2 regions of the Paenibacillus pedocola genome follow, and region 2 is predicted to be linked to the other one. Evidence: riboswitches for the same ligand, from Rfam matches in the RefSeq annotation. Region 2 holds a riboswitch; the other holds the start of a gene.
What was found. A riboswitch is a leader RNA that binds a small molecule or an ion and turns the genes downstream of it on or off. The one in region 2 is predicted to bind glycine.
Positions count from the first base shown of each region.

Region 1: it holds a riboswitch for glycine, as region 2 does, so the genes downstream of both, QU597_RS28315 (amino acid permease) here and gcvT (glycine cleavage system aminomethyltransferase GcvT) in region 2, are expected to answer to the same signal.

Region 1 is NZ_CP134223.1:6,381,708-6,385,124, forward strand. Features, by position in the region: gene QU597_RS28315 (amino acid permease) at 1-1,280, opposite strand, end outside; glycine riboswitch at 1,419-1,498, opposite strand; gene QU597_RS28320 (TetR/AcrR family transcriptional regulator) at 1,678-2,235, opposite strand; gene QU597_RS28325 (alpha/beta fold hydrolase) at 2,281-3,117, opposite strand; gene QU597_RS28330 (amidohydrolase family protein) at 3,320-3,417, opposite strand, start outside.
Region 2 is NZ_CP134223.1:5,894,260-5,897,676, reverse strand. Features, by position in the region: gene gcvPA (aminomethyl-transferring glycine dehydrogenase subunit GcvPA) at 1-371, opposite strand, end outside; gene gcvT (glycine cleavage system aminomethyltransferase GcvT) at 368-1,492, opposite strand; glycine riboswitch at 1,742-1,838, opposite strand; gene gcvH (glycine cleavage system protein GcvH) at 2,073-2,465, shown strand; gene QU597_RS26225 (flagellar motor protein MotB) at 2,619-3,417, opposite strand, start outside.

The DNA.
Region 1 (3,417 bases), 490 kb from region 2:
AATAACGCCGGACGTGTTTCTTCAGCGATCAGCATAATAATGAGTATCGCAGCAAACAAAGCTAAAACTACATAATTAATTGCCGGCGTTAAGGGAGCTTTGAATTTGGATGCAGCCTGCAATTCCGGCCGGGTCTTCTTATATTTAATATGGCACACCAGAACGACGCCCCAAACCCATATAAAACAAATGGCACTGATCGTGGTCACAATTCCAAAAGCCTGCTCCGGAATAAGTTTGCTCAATAGAGCGCCTGCCGAAATAACAAGCGTTGAAATGAACAGCGAGTTTCCAGGTACATGATTCTTATTCAATTTGGAAAAGTGAGCGGACGCCTGCCGGTTCTTACCCAAATTATAGAGAATCCGGCTTGTCGAGAACATCCCGCTGTTGCAAGCAGAGGCGGCTGAAGTTAATACGACGAAATTAATGACCCCGGCAGCGATTGGAATTCCTACTAAGCTAAAGGTTTTCACAAAAGGGCTTTCTGACGCATTGAGCTCCGTCCATGGGTTAATGCACAGCAGGACAAAAAGCGCGCCCACATAGAAAAAGAGAATCCGCAGCGGAATTTTATTGATGGCCGACGGGATATTTTTCTCGGGATTGGAGGTCTCTGCTGCCGATACGCCCACCAGCTCTACACCGACATAAGCGAAGACAACCATTTGGAAGGAAAATAAGAACCCTTTAACACCGTTCGGGAATACGCCCCCGTGTTCCCAGAGGTTGCGTACCGTCACCGATCCTGCATCCGTCTTAAATCCCATAACCAGTAAAATAACTCCGATGCCAATTAAGGCGAGAATCGTGATGACCTTAATTAGAGCAAACCAAAACTCGAGCTCGCCGAAGTTTTTGACGGTCAATAAGTTAAGCCCTAATAAAATGACCAGGCAGGCGATAGCAGGTACCCATTGCGGGATATCAAACCAATATTGCACATACACCCCAACAGCGATGACATCGGCCATAGCCGTCATAATCCAACAGAACCAATACGTCCATCCGGTAATGAATGCGGCCCGGGGTCCGAGATAATCCCCGGCAATATCCGTAAACGATTGATATCCCGCTTTGGACAGCAGGAGTTCACCGAGTGCCCTCATCACAAAAAACACGGCAATCCCTACGATTAAATACGTAATCATAATGGATGGACCTGCCTGCTGAATCGCTTTGCCCGAGCCTAAGAATAATCCCGTACCAATTGTGCCGCCGATCGCAATCAGTTGAACATGCCGATTGGCCAGCTCTCTCTTTAATTCCGATTGTGCCATAACCCGTTCCCCCTTAATGAATTACATTGCAATGATGCCAATAAAAAAAGAGATTGGATGTCATCCAATCTCCCGGTTCATAAGAATATGAAATAATACTTGCCCTGCTGACAGCTGTCAGCATAACAAATACATATTCCTTACTCTTCTGTCCTTTTGCCTGAGATTGTGAACCCTTCGGCGCCGCGGTTTCCCGCAGTCTCTCCAGAAGCTGCTCCTGCTATAGTGTGATCCATAGCAATCATAGCTTGCGAATTATGAAGTTAGGTCTTACTGTCTTTCTGATATTCTAACATATTACTTGTGATGTGAATATTGAGGCAGTGATAAAAGTCTCCACTAATCCGTGGTAAATGGATCCAGTACGGCCAGGGGAGACATTCCCTAACCGACCAGCTTATCGGGCCACCATTCGCAGCAGCAAATCCACCGGCGGAATAGAGTAGCCCTCGCCTAAAACCATGACGCCGGAAAGGACCGTTAAATAAGCGGAAATCAGTTGCTCCGTATGCCCCTGCACAATTTCGCCTTTCTCCTGTCCCTCTGTAAAGATCGGTAGCAGCTGGTCAACATAGAGGCTCATAGGATGCTGCTCAATCAGCTTCCGGGCCGCTTCCGGAACCCCCTCGGAGTTGCGTGCCTGGTGCATCAGCATAAAGAACGGAGCCCCACTCTCATCCAGCATGGCTTCGGTCATGAGTCTTATCTTATCCAAAGGCGTACCTGGTGCTTGGTGCAAGTTCCCGAATTCGGCAAGCGAAGTTTCCACGGCTTCCTGTATCAATGTAGTGAACAAATCTTCTTTAGATTTATAGTAATGATAAAAAAGCCCGTGGCTCACGCCGGCCTCTTGTGCAATCATACTAATTTTGGTTCCTGTAATTCCACGGCGGGAAAAAACCTTAGTCGCCGCTTTTTTAATTTGCTCTTTCCGTTCGTCGTACAATTGCTGCAATTGATGCTCATTTAAACGTGGAATGGATGTTCCCCCCCTGCAAGGTTAGCTAAGAAAATTCCTTTTTATCTGAATTGCGATTTCTGCCGGAGCGTTCTTATTATCCGGTCCGAAATGATCTAATTGGGGAAACACGACGGCCTGACTTTCAGCGATCGTATGATTCAGCGTTTGAATCATTTCTTTTATAGTGTTCGGGCTTTTCCCGCCTGCCATTAATAGTGTACCCGCACCTATTTCCCGGTATTGCGAGTACAAAGCTTGAAAACGTCTGACTTCCCGGTGCTCCTTTAAATTTTCGGGCAAGAGCCTCTGGATTTTATCCCAGCGTTCCCCGCGTACCATTATACTCAAAATAAATTTTGCATACCACATTGGCAGTCGCGTTAGCGGAGTGTGTCCGGATCCTCTTACAAAACTTGCAAATGCTGCTCTGGAATCGTTCTTATCCATTGCTCTCTCGTAATCATCCAGCCAATCCCAGTTTGTTGTCTCTATACACACGCCGGGTTCATAAACGGCCAACCTGGTAACAGAGGGTTCAAGCCTTGCAAACTGCAGTGAGACAAGACCTCCGTAGCTATGTCCGAACAAAAAGGAGGCGCCCGTTACCTGCTTTATCATTTGGAGATCCTCGATTTCCTTCTCCATGGAATATTCCGGTCCTTGCGGACCGCTCCGTCCATGACCTCTCCGATCTATTACATGGACCGTAAATGAATCCGACAGTTCTTCGGCCAATTTTGCAAAATCACCAGAATCGCTAAGGGCCCCGTGAACGATAATCAAGCCCGGCCCTTTGCCGATGCTTTTATAACTAATTTCAGTGCCATCCTTCGAAACAATCGCGGAGGTTTTAAAAGCGGATTTAACATTTGACATTCTCCAGCACCACCGTTATTTTTGATTGACTCATTCAGTCAATTAAAATAATACTGGATTGCGGCTTCGTTGTAAATACATTTCCACTTGGAATGAGGCATGAATTGTCAAAAAGAATAAAAAGAGGCACCCTATGGGTGCCTTTGGCTTCTCCGCTATGAGGATTCAGCTAGTAAGTTCTGTAATAAAGAATAGCCTTGCTTTAAGCTTCTGCTATTGTCCGGATACCGCGCTGCCATACTCCGCGAATCGATAACGTGTCCGAAATATTCGCTGTCGGGTCCCCGTCAACCAACACCA
Region 2 (3,417 bases):
TCACAGATGTAGGATTGAAATTCGAAGATCGCCTGTAGCTCGCCCTGGCTGATCTCCGGCTGATATGGGGTATAAGCTGTATAGAATTCCGAACGGGAAATAACATGATTGATGACAACCGGGATATGGTGGTCATAGAGCCCGGCGCCGAGGAAGCTGGCATGGGTATCGAAATTGGCATTTTTGTCGGCCAATTCTTTCATATGGCGGAGCAGAGCGTATTCATCCAGAGCTTCCGACATCGGCATCGTGCCCTGATAACGGACAGCCTGCGGAATATCGGAGAACAATTCCTCCATGGACTGAATTCCGACCGCTTCCATCATCTCTTGGCGGTCTTGTTCAGTCATGGGCAGATAACGGTGTTTCATTGCGGCTTCACTCCTTGGCTCTTTTTGTAGAACGGCGCTTTGACGACAGCAGCCTTCAGCTGCTTGCCGCGGATCTCCACGTAAACTTCTGTGCCGATTTCACTGTAGGCTGCATCCAGCAGCGCAAGTCCGAGATTGCGTTTGAGTGTCGGGGACTGGGTTCCGGTGGTCACTTCGCCGATCTTCACGCCATCCGCGTAGACGGGGTAATGGGAGCGGGGGATACCCCGGTCGATCATTTCCAGTCCCACGAGGCGGCGGGGCAGGCCGGCTTCCTTCTGCTTCACCAGCGCTTCCTTGCCGATAAAGCCGGCTTTATCCAGCTTGACGAAGAACTGCACGCCCGCTTCCAGCGGGGTGATGTCCGCCGATAGCTCCTGGCCGTACAGCGGCAGCTTCGCTTCGAAGCGGAGTGTGTCGCGCGCGCCGAGGCCGGCGGGCGTAAGTCCGTGTTTGCTTCCGGCTGCCAGCAGGCCGTTCCATAAGGCGGCTGCTGTATCCTGCGGGGCATACAGCTCGAAGCCGTCCTCGCCGGTGTAACCGGTACGGGAGAGGAGCACCTCTACACCGCAGACCATGGCGTGCTCGATGAAGTGAAATGGCTTCAGCTCAGTGACCGGTGCCGAAGTAACTTCGCTGAGGATGATCTCAGCCAGCGGGCCCTGCAATGCCAGCAGCAGAGTTTCGTCCGAGACATTCTTCAGGCTGACTCCGCTGAATTCAGCAGTGAGATGCTCCTGCAGCCACTGGAAGTCTTTGTCGATGTTGGAGGCATTGACGACGAGCATGTAGCGTTCTTCGCCGAGGCGGTAGACCAGGAGATCATCCACAACTCCGCCGTTAGGGTAGAGCAGCAGGGTATACTGCGCCGCGCCGTCCGTGAGGCGGCTGACATCATTGGTCGTCATTTGCTGCAGGAAAGCTTCCGAGCCGCTGCCGGAGACCAAGAATTCCCCCATGTGCGATACATCGAACAATCCGGCCTGCTGGCGGACGGCTTCGTGCTCCTTGACGATTCCGGTGAACTGCACCGGCAGCTCCCAGCCGCCGAAATCAATACATCTTGCCTCTGCATAAGCAGAATAAAGGTCGTAAAAAGGCGTTCTTTTCAAATCATCCATGTGCTCACTCCCTTGGTCTAATTACATGCAAGCAAAAGCGGCCATTCCGCTCCCGGAAGGTTGCGGTGCCCGGTTCTGTAGACAATAAAAAAAGGACAGAGCGGAGGCCAAATACGCGCTGCGCGCATAAATAGCCTTCCGCTCTGTCCTTTGTACCTGAGAGTTACCCTGCACAGCATTTCATCCGGCAGGTTTCCCCGTTGGTGATCAGTACGCTGCAGGTGCAGGGCCTGATGCTCTCCAGAGATGCGTCCGGCAAAGGTCCTTTTGCCTGAGAGATTCACCCGCTTCGGGGCTTACTCCTTCGGCGCTGTCTTCGTGAGACAGTCTCTCCCTATGCCATCATTCGCAAACCATATGTTTTTCTATCCTGAAATTTCAACATCTGAAGTGGCGCGAACAAGCGCCATGAATGTCTGCTGTCTCCATTAAACCGGGTATCAAGGCGCGCTGTCAACAAAAAAACGTCAAAAAGATGACAAATTTAAATTTCCTGTCAGTAATATTGACATTGCGGAGGACGATAACTTAGTCTATAACTAAATTTACAACACCAAATTCGGAAATGAGGCGGCTTGAAATGAGTGAAGTGTTAGACAACCTGCGATACAGCGAAGAGCACGAATGGGCGCAGCAGGGTGAAGGACGCGTAGTACGGGTCGGGATTACGGATCATGCCCAGCATTTGCTCGGTGATATCGTATTTGTGGAGTTTCCGGAAGTGGGTTCAGCTATTTCTGCCGGCGACAGTGTAGGCAGCATTGAGTCTGTGAAGACGGTTTCCGAATTATATTCACCGGTCTCGGGAAAGGTGACCAAAATCAACGATGCGCTGGAGGCCAGCCCGGAACTGATTAATGACGAGCCATACAGCGGCGGGTGGATTTTTGAACTGGAGCTTGACGGTGAGTATGATGAGGCTGTTTCCGGACTGCTGGATGCGGCTGCTTACCGCGAACTGGTCGGGGAATAACACTTGGATTTATAAAATTTTTCAGACAAAAAAAGGCTGCCCGCTCCTTTTCCGGAAGGGGGCAGGCACCCGTTATCTACAGGACGGATTTCACACATGATTAAATACTATGTGCGGGGTCTGTCTTTTTGCGTTTCTGCGGGCTGAAAAATGTTACTGCTCCTCCTCTTGCAGCTGGCGCAGGACAATCAGCTCTACCCGGCGGTTCTTCTGGCGGCCCTCTGTAGTCGAATTATCGTAAGCAGGTCTGGTGTCGGCATATCCTGCATACTGGAAGGTAGCGGGACTCAGCCGCTCACTGTCCAGGAAAAAGCGCAGCACCGAAAGGGCGCGGGCACCCGACAGCTCCCAGTTGTCACTGTACCGCGATCCGGCAGATACCGGAGTATTATCCGTATGCCCTTCGATACTGATGGAAGCCCCGATGCCGCGGAATAATCCGGAGAGCTGGCGTAAGGCCGGAAGCGCAGGCGGCTTCAGTTCAGCTCTGCCGACATCGAACAGAAAGCGGTCGCTCAGCGTAATGGCTATGCCCTGCGGCTTGTCCGCGACAAAGATCTGGCCGTCAAGATTATTGTCATCGACATATTTAGTGATAACCCCCATCAGGGCAGCCAGCTTAGCTTCCTGCTCGCGAAAAGCCAGCTCCCGCGCCGACGGCTGCACATTCTGGCTCTCCCCGGAGGCTCCGGTGCCAGCACCTGTGCCTCCTGATTCCGATCCTTCGCTGTTTCTGGCGCTCTCGCCATTTCCGCTGCCGCTATCTTCTTCCTGCCCGTTCGCGGGGCTGCTGTTCTGACTTCCGTTTTCGCCGTCCAGCAGTCCGCTACCGCCTTCAAGTACAGGGTTCCCGGTCTTAAAGGTCTCGGAGAGCGACCCGGTGACGATTTTATATTTTTCCGTATCCAGGCTGCTCATAGCGTACATGATGACGAAAAAAATAAGCAGCAGC